Regions from separate parts of the Azospirillum largimobile genome, predicted to be linked through region 3. Evidence: riboswitches for the same ligand, from Rfam matches in the RefSeq annotation. Region 3 holds a riboswitch; each other region holds the start of a gene.
What was found. Region 3 has a riboswitch for thiamine pyrophosphate ahead of ACWPKK_RS14995 (ABC transporter substrate-binding protein). Riboswitches for the same ligand answer to the same signal wherever they lie in the genome.
Positions count from the first base shown of each region.

Region 1 (3,696 bases), on a different contig from region 3:
CTGCGGCTGGTAGGATACGGCAAGGTCGGTGCCGCCGGCGGCGACCAGTTTCGGCGGGTCGTTGGGATCGGCCGGAGCGGTCAGCGTCACCTCAAGACCGGCATCCTTGAAGAAGCCCTTCTCCTGCGCCACCACCAGTGGGGCGTGGTCCGGGTTGACGAACCAGTCCAGCATCACGGACAGCTTGTCCTGGGCCAGTGCAGGAAGCGCGGTCATCAGGCCGGCCGCCATCAGGCCGGCGGCGAACAGGTGCTTCATCGGGTTTTCTCCCCTTCAAGGATTGGCGTCTTCGGCCGGTTGGGTATCGGGTTGCCAGGGCAGGGCACGGCGGGCCAGCGCGTCGACGGCGGCATAGAGCGTCACTGCGAACAGCCCCAGTACCAGCACCGCGGCGAATAGGAGGTCGATCTGCATGCGGGCGTTGGCGTGCAGCATCAGGTAGCCGAGGCCGGAGGATGAACCGACCCACTCGCCGATCACCGCGCCGATGGGCGCCACCGCCGCGGCTACCCGCACGCCGGACCAGAAGGCGGGCAGGGCGGCCGGCAGGCGGATGTTCCACAGGATCGCGGCGGGCGAGGCGCCCATGGTGCGGGCAAGGTCGAGCCAGCCGGGATCGGTGCGGCGCAGCCCGTCGAACAGCGCGGTCGTCACCGGGAAATAGATGACCAGCACGGCCATGGCGATCTTGGACGCCATGCCGTAGCCCAGCCAAAGCACCAGCAGCGGCGCCAACGCAAAAACCGGGATCGCCTGGCTGACCAGCAGCAGCGGCATCAGCCAGCGCTGGGCGGTACGGAACCGCGCCAGCAGCAGCGCGCTGACGCCGCCCAGGGCCACCCCGGCCACCAGCCCGATCAGGATCTCGGACAGGGTGGTCAGCCCATGGCTCCACAGCAGGGGTGCCTGCCGCCGCATTGCATCGGCCACGGCCAACGGACCGGGCAGCAGGTAGCGCGGCAGGCCGGTGGCCCAGACCAGCACCTGCCAGCCGGCGACCAGCACGGCGAGCGTGACCAAGGCGCGCAGCAGCGCCCTCATTCCGCCAGCCTCCGCAGCAGCTCCGCCTGTAGCGCCAGCAATCCGGGATCGTCGACCCGGCGCGGCACCTTGCCGGACGGCTCCAGCGCCGGCCCCATGACGGCGGGACGCCCGGTCATCACATGCAGGCGGTCGCCGATGCGCAGCGCCTCCAGCGGATCGTGGGTGACCATCAGGACGGTGCGGCCGGTCAGCGTTTCCGCCGCCGTCTCCTGCAGCCGAAGCCGCGTGATGGCGTCGAGTGCGGAGAAGGGCTCGTCCATCAGGACCAGCGGCTTGTCCTCCATCAGCGTGCGGGCCAGCGCCACCCGCTGGCGCTGCCCGCCGGACAGCGCGGCCGGACGGTCGCGCTCCCGCCCCGCCAGACCGACGCGGTGGAGCAGCGAGCGGGCACGCTCCACCCGCACGGAATCGGGACGGCGGTGGCGCAGCCGGTCGCCCAGCAGGACATTGTCCAGAACCGTCAGCCAGGGCAGCAGCAGGTCCTGCTGCGCCATGTAGGCGATGCGGCCGGCCAGGGGTTGCCCGTCGCCGGTGGCGACGCAGGTCGGCGGCTCCGGCTCCGCCAGCCCGGCGAGGATGCGCAGAAGCGTGGTCTTGCCGACGCCGCTCGGTCCCAACAGGCAGGTGGTCCGCCCCGCCGGCAGATCCAGCGTCAGGTCGGAGAACAGCAGCATGCCGCCATAGGTCAGCCGCGCCTGCGACACGGTCACCGAAAGCGGCGGAATCGCCGGCATCGGGGCCGTCATAGCGGCAAGCATGGCGGGAGGGCGGAGAGGGTGCGCGTACGGTCTGGCATCACTGATCCCTACGCCGGCATGAACCGGATCAGGTTCCAGGGGTCGTTCCGCAACGGAACCTCTCAGCCGCCCATCGGCTCCCCCCAGTGAAGGCGGCGACTATAGGCGCGGACGATCCGCGACCGCAAGCATTGCCGCAGGCCCTTCCAGAGCGCGGAAGCGGCGGGGTGCCGCTTGACCGGCGCACGGCTCCGCCTAGTTTGTGGCGGGACCGATGGAGATCATCCCCTGACCACGCCTCTCCGCACCCCTCTGTTCATCGGCGGCGACATCTATCGCGGCTCGACCTATGGCCCGAAGCATCCGCTGGCGATCCCACGCGTATCGACCGCCATCGATCTCAGCCGCGCCATGGGGTGGCTGCCCGACAAGGTCTATCTCGACACCCATGTGGCGAGCGAACGCGAACTGGCCCGCTTCCACACGGCGGACTATATCGCCGCGCTGAAGCGGGCGGAGGCGGAGCAGCGGGTGGACGAGGCGACGGCGGCCCGCCACAATCTCGGCAAGCTGGAGAATCCCGTCTTCGCCGAGATGTACCGGCGGCCGGCCCACAGCAGCGGGTCGGCCCTGCAGGCGGCGCGCATCCTGGGCGACCGTCCGGCCGGGCTGGTCTATGCGCCGGCGGCCGGCACGCACCATGCGCGCCGCGACCGGGCCAGCGGCTTCTGCTATTTCAACGCGCCGGTGCTGGGCATCCTGGAACTGCTCGACCATGGGCTGGAGCGGGTTCTCTATGTCGACCTCGACGCCCACCATGGCGACGGGGTGGAGGAGGCCTTCGCCGACGACGACCGGGTGCTGACCATCTCCATCCACGAGGACGGGCGCTGGCCCTACACCGGCAAGGCGGAGGATCGGGCCGGCGGCATGGCCCGCAACCTGCCGGTTCCGCCAGGCTTCAACGACAGCGAGATGGAGCATGTGATGGAGGCGGCGGTGCTGCCGTTGGCCCGCGCCTTCCGTCCGCAGGCTATGGTGATCCAGACCGGTGCCGACGCCCTGGCCGAAGATCCCCTGAGCCGGCTGGAACTGTCCAACAATGCGCTGTGGGAGGCGGTGGCGGCCCTGCTGCCGCTGGCGCCACGGGTGCTGGTGGTCGGCGGCGGCGGCTATAATCCCTGGTCGGTCGGACGCTGCTGGGCCGGCATCTGGGCGGTGATGAACGGGATCGACCCTGCCGTGCCGCCGACGGCGGAGGCGGAAGCGGTGCTGCGCGCCCTAACCTGGAACCGCGCCGCCGGTCGCAACCCGCCGGAGCACTGGTTCACCACCCTGGCGGACGAACGCCGGCCGGGGCCGGTGCGTGACGCGGTGAAGCGGGTGGCGGAGATGGCGGCATCCTGACACATTTCCGACGAATTTGGAGCGAAGCCGAGACGATTCGTTGACGGGGTTGGATTGTTCGTTGATCCTCGAAGCTCCGCACCGGTGCCGATCGTGCCGATTCCGGCAGATCGCATGGTGCGGGTTTCGGGAGGAGAACGGGCGGGCGGATGTCGAACACGACGCTGTTCCTGATCGCCATCGTCATCATCATGCTGGCCGCCGTCCCGGTCGCCATGATGCTGAAGGATTTCCTGCCGAACATCCTGGAAAAGAGCAGCGGTCTGGAGCAGATCGAGAACCGCGTCTACGTGCTGCATGCCGAGGCGCACGAGCTTCAGAACCGCGTCAATCAACTGGTCCAGCGCCGCAACAGCCAGTCTTCCGAACGCCACCGGCTGGAAACCGACATCCGCAAGGCGGAAAAGCAGATCAGGGATCTGGCGGAACAGCCGCCGCTGTTCGTGCATGAGGTCGGCGATCCGCAGGCCGGCCTGATGAAGTTCGTCGCGACCGTCACGCAGGAGAA
Region 1 is NZ_CDRMUA020000001.1:1,252,518-1,256,213, forward strand. Features, by position in the region: gene ACWPKK_RS05870 (ABC transporter substrate-binding protein) at 1-258, opposite strand, end outside; gene ACWPKK_RS05875 (ABC transporter permease) at 274-1,041, opposite strand; gene ACWPKK_RS05880 (ABC transporter ATP-binding protein) at 1,038-1,778, opposite strand; TPP riboswitch at 1,829-1,935, opposite strand; gene ACWPKK_RS05885 (acetoin utilization protein AcuC) at 2,016-3,188, shown strand; gene ACWPKK_RS05890 (hypothetical protein) at 3,338-3,696, shown strand, end outside.
Region 1: it holds a riboswitch for thiamine pyrophosphate, as region 3 does, so the genes downstream of both, ACWPKK_RS05880 (ABC transporter ATP-binding protein) here and ACWPKK_RS14995 (ABC transporter substrate-binding protein) in region 3, are expected to answer to the same signal.

Region 2 (3,696 bases), on a different contig from region 3:
GGCATCCAGCACCACCGGCACCGGGCTGCGGGCGCAGATCGTCTCGATGGCGTGCGGGTTGCGGATGCCCAGGCCGGACCCGATGAAGGCCCCCAGCGGCATCACCGCCGCCGCGCCCAGGTCGGCCAGCTTGCGGCAGGTGACGGGATCGTCGTTGCAATAGGGCAGCACGACGAAGCCGTCGTTCACCAATTCCTCGGTCGCGCGCAGCAGTTCCTCCACGTCGGGATAGAGCAGCTCGCGGTCGCCGATGACCTCCAGCTTGATCCAGGGGGTTTCCAGCGCCTCGCGCGACAGCTGGGCGGTCAGCACCGCCTCCTTGGCGGTCATGCAGCCGGCGGTGTTGGGCAGCAGCCCGACCGGGCCGGTCGGCCGCCCGGCGGTGGCGCGGGCCAGCACGTCGACGAGGCTTTCCGAATAGCCGTCCAGGCTGATGCGCCGGATCGCCAGCGTGACCAGCTCGCTGCCGCTGGCCTCCAGCGCGTCGAGCATCACCTGCTGGTTCGGATAGCCGGCCGTGCCGAGGAACAGCCGCGAGCCGAAGCCGCGTCCGGCGATGGTGAGGATGTCGGGGGTGGATTGGGGCATGGTGGGAGCCTTTCAAAGGCCCTCTCCTTCGGCGACCAGCCCGGGGAAATCCCCCCTCTCCCCAGGGGGGAGAGGGGATTCTTCCCGTGTCGGGGGCGGGAGAGGGAGGATCAGGGGGGTCAGCCGCCCTGGATGGGGCGGACGATTTCCAGGCTGTCGCCGGGCTGGAGCGGGGTCTCAAGCCAGCGGCGGCGGGGAACCACGGCGCCGTTCAGGGCGACGGCGACGCCGGGCGCGCCTGCGGCGATGCCGCGCGCGGCCAGAAGCTCGCCGACCGAGGCGGCGGACAGCGGTTCTTCCTGGCCGTTGATGCGGAGGACGGCGCTCATGCGGCGGCTCCCGCCGCAACGAAGCGGTCGGCGGCGAAGGGGCGCAACAGCGGGTCGGTCTCGCCGGTCAGCACCAGCCGGGCGATGCCGTCGGCGGTCACCGGGGTCAGCAGGATGCCGTTGCGGTGGTGGCCGGTGGCGTGGATCAGGCCGGGGATGCCGCTTTCCCCCAGGATCGGCGCGTCGTCGCGGCTGCCGGGGCGGAAGCCGGCCCAGGCCTCCTCGATCGGCAGTTCGGCGATGCCCGGCAGCGCGCGCCACGCCCCTTCCAGCAGCGCGAACTGGCCGCCGGCGGTCAGCCGGTCGTCGAAGCCGCGCTCCTCCGTCGTGGCGCCGATCAGCAGACGGCCGTCCAGCCGCGGGATCAGGTAGGTGCCAGGCGTCCACACCACATGGCGCAGCAGCGGCAGACGGGCGTCCATGCGCAGGCAGACCATCTGCCCCTTGACCGGCCGTACCGGCGGCTTCGCGGCGGGCGGCAGGCCCGGCACGCCGGCCGACCAAGCCCCTGCGGCCAGAACCACCCGGTCGGCCCGGTGCAGAGTTGCAGCAACACGCACACCAACGGCGCGTCCATCCTCCACCGCCAGAGCCACCTCGCCGCACTGCTCATGCAGGCGGGCGCCGGCGGCCAGGGCGGCGCGCTGCAGGGCGGCTGCGACCTTGCGGTTGTCGACCTGATGGTCGCCGGCACAGAACAGGGCGCCGGCCACGCCTGGCTGCAGGAAGGGCTCGCGCCGGCGCACCTCGGCCCCGCCCAGCCACTCCACCGGAAGGCCGAGGTCGCGCTGGAAACCGTGCAGGAAACGGACCTTGGCGGCATCGTCGGCGTTGAGCGCGATGACCATGGTGCCTTCGGTGCGCAGGTCCACCGCCATGCCGCTCGCAGCCTCCAGGTCGCGGGCGAAGTCCGGCCACAGCGCCTGGGAGGCGCGAGTCAGCGGCAGCAGCCCGTCCTCTCCCGGTTCGGTTTCGACGCAGGCGGCCAGCATGCCGCCGGCTGCATGGGTGGCGCCGCGGCCCGCCTGTCCCCGTTCGAACAGATCGACGCGGCAGCCGGCCGACGCCAGCCTCCAGGCGATGGCAAGGCCGATGCAGCCGGCACCGATGACGGCGACGGAGGGACGGATTCCCGATTCGGGAACGGAAAATGGATGCGGATCTGGCGCATGGATCATGCGGCGGCTCCCTTCGCTGGAATTACCCAGACAGGTTCGATGGGTGTGTTCTCAGCCGCGCGACCACCGCACGGCACCCCAGGCCTATGGTTTGCCTTATGCCAATGTTTCGCTGGCCCTACAAGCGGAATCGGCACCCGGCCCATCTGCCCGGCCCATCAAGGCGTGCGACCCCATGCCACGGCTGGATAAGGAGTTCCCCCGATGAGCGAAGCCACCGATCGGGAGCTAAACTATCCGCAAAATTTCCGGTGGCAGGGCGTCGGCGAAACGATCGACGCGGCTGGCATGCGGAATCAAACAAGACGTCCGAGGAATCGCCCGCCATGCTGTCCTTCTTCCGCTCCGACTCCGCGACCGCCTCCTCCGGTACCGGTCCGAATGCTGCCGAGTCCGGCAATACGGCCATCGCGACCGCCGCAGCCGATCCGGCGGAGGCGCCGATCCGCAGCCTCTGCCTGCCGGCCGCACAGATCGGCGCCACGGCACTGGACGGGCTGGGCTTCGCCGCCGGCGCCCCGGCGCTGGTCGTCGGCTTCGTCTCGCCGCATGTCGATTTCGCGGCCACCGCCCGCGCGGTGCGCTCCGCCCTGCCGCCGGCCACGCAGCTGGTGCTGGTCTCCACCGCGGGCGAGCTATGCGCGGCGGACGGACAGCCGCTCTACCGCAAGGCGGGCGACCGCTGGGACAGCGTGGTCCTGCAATCCTTCAGCCCGCGCCTGTTCGCGGGGATCAGCATCCATGCCGTCCCGCTGCATTGCGAGGATCTGCGCGGCGGCCGGCCGACCCGTGACGTCCCTGCACGGGTGGAGGCGATCCGCGGCGAGTTGGACCGCGTCCGCGTTCCCTTCGCGGTCGACAGCCACGACACGGTGGCGCTGACCTTCATCGACGGGCTGTCGGCCAGCGAAAGCTGGTTCATGGAGGCGGTCTACCGCTCCGGCCATTTCCCCTGCCTGTTCATCGGCGGCTCGGCCGGCGGCACGCTGGACTTCCGCAACACCCGCCTGTTCGACGGCCAGCGCGTGCTGGAGAATTCGGCGCTGACCATCTTCCTGAAGATGGCGCCCGGCATCCGTTACGGCATCTTCAAGTCGCAGAATTTCCGTCCGACCCAGACCCGCTTCGCGGTGGTGGACGCCGACCCGATGCGCCGCATCGTGCGCGGCGTGATCGACCGCGACGGCTTCGAGGTGGTGAGCTTCATCGACGCGCTGGCCAAGGCGCTGCGCTGCAAGCCGCAGGAGCTTCCGGCCAAGCTCGCCAAGAACACCTTCGCCATCGAGATGGAGGGGGAGCTGTTCGTGCGCTCCATCTCCGGCTTCGATTTCGAGAAGGGGGAGGTCGCCTTCTATTGCGACGTCAATCCCGGCGATTCGCTGTGCCTGGTGGAGGCCACCGACTTCGTCCGCCAGACGGAGGACGACCTCGCCGCCTATCTGCGGGACAAGCCGCGGCCGGTGGGCGCCATCCTGAACGACTGCATCCTGCGCCGTCTGAACAACCCGGACCAGCTGTCGCGGGTGCATGCCTTCGACGGGCTGGCCGCCGCCGGCTTCTCCACCTTCGGCGAACTGCTGGGCATCAACATCAACCAAACC
Region 2 is NZ_CDRMUA020000001.1:275,819-279,514, forward strand. Features, by position in the region: gene thiG (thiazole synthase) at 1-588, opposite strand, end outside; gene thiS (sulfur carrier protein ThiS) at 708-917, opposite strand; gene thiO (glycine oxidase ThiO) at 914-2,095, opposite strand; TPP riboswitch at 2,087-2,186, opposite strand; gene ACWPKK_RS01290 (methyl-accepting chemotaxis protein) at 2,422-3,696, shown strand, end outside.
Region 2: it holds a riboswitch for thiamine pyrophosphate, as region 3 does, so the genes downstream of both, thiO (glycine oxidase ThiO) here and ACWPKK_RS14995 (ABC transporter substrate-binding protein) in region 3, are expected to answer to the same signal.

Region 3 (3,696 bases):
TCGCCAGCGCATAGACGCCGGCGACGGTCAGGACGCGCAGGCCGTAGGGGGAGGCGAAGGCGAGCGCGTAGACAAGGAGAGCGAGGGCACCAATCCCCAATACGACACTCTCCACCCCGGCATAGCCCCCTCTCCCCCCCGCTCTCGCGCAAACGAAGTTTGCGCTGACGCGACAGGCGGACCATAGGTCCGCCGAAAGCGGGGAGAGGGTTGGGGTGAGGGGGACGCGCCGCGAGGATCGTCCGGCAAGCGGAACCCCCTCACCCTGACCCTCTCCCCGGGGGGGAGAGGGGATATTTGCCGGGGAGAGCGGATCAGCCACGGCGCCGCACCGCTTCGCCGAACAGGCCTTGCGGCCGCAGCACCAGGATCGCCAGCAGCGTCAGATACAGCGCCCCCAGCGCCGCCGGGTACGAGAGCACCGACGACACCCCCACCTCGAACAGCGCGATCAGCAGCGCCCCCACCACGGCCCCCGGCACGGAGCCCCAGCCGCCGATGGTCACGGCGATGTAGGCCTTCAAAATCAGGTCCCCGCCCGCGGTCGGCGTGACGAAATAGCGGTTGGCCAGCAGCAGCCCGGCCGCCCCGGCGCAGGCGGCCCCGATGGCGAAGGTCACCAGGATCATCGCGGTGACCGGCACGCCGCAAGCACGCGCCATCTCCGGGTCCTGCGCCGTGGCGCGCAGACGGCGGCCCAGCTGCGTGCGGGCGAACACCCATTGCTGCGCGCCGATCAGCAGCGCCGCCACCGCGACGATGGCGAGCGACTGCTCGGGAACCGCCAGCCCGCCGATGTAAAGCGTGTCGTCGCCGAACAGCGGCGGCGCGGCGCGCGGCTCCGGCCCGAACAGGATGGCGGCGCCGTTCTGCAGGATGATGCCGATGGCGATGGTGCTGATGAAGACCGACACTGGCGGCCGGCGGCGCAGCGGCAGATAGGCCGCCAGCGCCAGCAGCAGCCCCAGCGCCGCCATCAGCGCCAGCACCACCGGCAGCAGGGCGATGCCCGGCAGCGGGATCAGCGGCGCCAGCGCCACCGCCAGCAGCCCGCCGGCCATGACAAGATCGCCTTGGGCGAAATTCACCGCCGAGGTGGCGTTCAGCACCAGCACGAAGCCCAGCGCCACCAGCGCATAGGCCGCCCCCAGCGCCACGCCGTTGACCAGCAGTTGAAGCGCCGCCATCCGCTCACTTCGCCGCAAGCGCGGGGTTGTCGTACCGCTTCACCAGCACCGGCACGCGGCTGGCCCCGTCATAGCAGACGATGACGGCGGAATGGGCCATGTTGCCCTTGCCGTCGGACTTGTAGGTCATGGCGAGGCCCTTTAAGCTCTCCGACGACAGAGCTTTGCGGATGGCGTCGGGGCTGCGGGCGCCGGCCTTCACCGCCTCCAGCACCATCGTCATGCCGTCATACTGGCCGAGCGCGAAGGCGTCCGGCTCCTTGCCGAAGGCGGCGCGATAGGCCTCGGTGAAGGCCTTGACCTCCGGCGTGTCGCCGGAGATGGGCGAGGCCGCGGTCTCGGCACAAACGCGCTTCAACTCCGCCGGCTCCAGCAGGGCCGCCGTGCTCGGCTGATGCATGGCGGAGCCGGCGACGATGGGCACGGCCACCCCGCTGGACGCCGCCTGCCGCAGCAGCAGCGCGGTCGGGCCGGAATGCAGGTGCAGGACCAGCACGTCGGGCTTCGCGGCCAGCGCCTTGGTCAGCACCGGCAGAAGGTCCTTGGCTGCCGGGTCCACCCCCTCCTCGAACACCGGGGTCACACCCAGCGCCTTGAAGGCGGCGTCGAGATGGGCCTTGCCGCTCTGCCCGTAGGCGGTGGTCTGATAGATGACGGCCGGCTGCCGCTTGCCCAACTCCTCCACCACATAGCGGGCGTGGGCGGCCTTGGTCACGGCATCGCCGGGGAAAAAGCGAAAGACCCAAGGGTTGCCTTGCTCGGTGATCGAGGCGGTGCCCGACACGGTGACCAGCGGCAGCTTCAACTCCTGCGCCAGCGGCAGCATCGCCAGCATCTGGGTGCCAAGCATGCTGGCGGCGACCGCCCCGACCGTGCCGCTGCCGGCCGCCCGCTCCAGCGCCGTCACCGCCGCCTCGGGCGAGGTGCCGGTGTCGACGACCTCCGATGCGATGGCGACGCCGGCCGGGGTCTGCTTCAGCGCCAGGACCGCGCCGTTGCGCTGGCTGGTTCCCTCCAGCGATAGGAAGCCGGTCAGCGGCACCAGCACCGGAAAGGACAGCGTGTCGTCGGCCCGCGCGGCGGACGACAGGCAGGAGGATGCGGCCAGCAGGCCGATCAGAAGGGGAAGCGCGCGCCGCATGACCGAAAACTCCTCAACACGCGCCGGCGAGCGAAGCGACGCGGAGGGGACGGGGCATTTGCAGCAGTTCCGTCGGATTCCGGTCGGCTCCCTTCGCCGGCATGACCCGGATCAGGTTCGATGGGTGTTGTCTCAGCCCCCGCATCCGCCGATCTGGCGAAGGCAGGGGCACCCCAGCCGTGAACAGGCGGCGAGAGTGTCGCCGCCGGGCCTGTCCTGTCAAGAACCCAGCCGGCGGCGCGCCACCACGGTTTCACGATGCAGGATATAGAGCCCGCTGCCGATGATGACCATGGCGCCAAGCAGCACCGGCGCGGTCGGCAGGTCGCCGAACACCATCCAGCCGAACAGGCTGGCCCAGACCATGCCGGTATATTCGAACGGCGCCACCACGGCCGGCGGCGCACGGCGGAAGGCCTGGGTCAGCAGCACCTGCGCCCCGGCGCCGATCGCGCCGACCAGCGCCATCAGACCGAGCGCGTAGGCGGTCGGCGCCGTCCAGACGGGAACCGTCAGCGCGCCGCTGACCACCGTCGTCGTCAGCAGCAGATAGAGCACGATCGACGCGCTGGTCTCCGTCCGCGACAGGCCGCGCACGGCGAGCGCCGCCAGCGCATAGAACAAGGCGGCGCACAGCCCGACCAGAACCGGCACCAGCGGCGCCCCCGCCGATGGCTGCGCCATCACCACCACGCCGCCGAATCCGACCACCACCGCGACCCAGCGGCGCCAGCCCACCGGCTCCCCCAGAAGCGGGGCGGACAGCGCGGTGATGAACAGTGGCCCGGCGAAGCTCAGCACATAGACGTCGGCCAGCGGCAGCTCGCGGAACGCATAGAAGAAGCATCCCATGGAGATCAGCCCGGCGAAGGCCCGCCAGACATGGCCCCAGGGCCGCCGGGTCCGCATCGCCGCGATCCCGCCGCCCCGCCACAGCGTGTAGCCGCCCACAAGAAGGAAAGCGACCAGCGAGCGCACGAACATCAGCTGCGGCACCGGGTAGTCGGCGGTCAGGAACTTGATCAGCGTGTCCATCGCCGCGAACAGCAGGATCGCACCCAGGAAGCAGCCGACGGCATAGGGGACCGAATCGGCCTCGGCTGGCAGCAGGTCGGCGGTCTCGGCGTCGGTCATGGGATCGGTTCGGAACGGCAATGGCTGGGACTGCCCACATTATGGGCAAACGCCTCTGCGTCCCAATGCCGCAACCGCAGGTCTGGTAGGCGTGGGGTTTTGTTAAGCGTCGGCTGACGGTGCCCCCACCCTAACCCTCCCCCGCTGGGCGGGGGAGGGGACAAGCGCTTGTTCGGGAAGGCAGCAGCAGTCCCTCCCCCGCCCAGCGGGGGAGGTTAGGTGGGGGTAATCGAA
Region 3 is NZ_CDRMUA020000002.1:347,485-351,180, reverse strand. Features, by position in the region: gene ACWPKK_RS15005 (branched-chain amino acid ABC transporter ATP-binding protein/permease) at 1-100, opposite strand, end outside; gene ACWPKK_RS15000 (branched-chain amino acid ABC transporter permease) at 315-1,187, opposite strand; gene ACWPKK_RS14995 (ABC transporter substrate-binding protein) at 1,192-2,328, opposite strand; TPP riboswitch at 2,400-2,514, opposite strand; gene ACWPKK_RS14990 (DMT family transporter) at 2,548-3,462, opposite strand.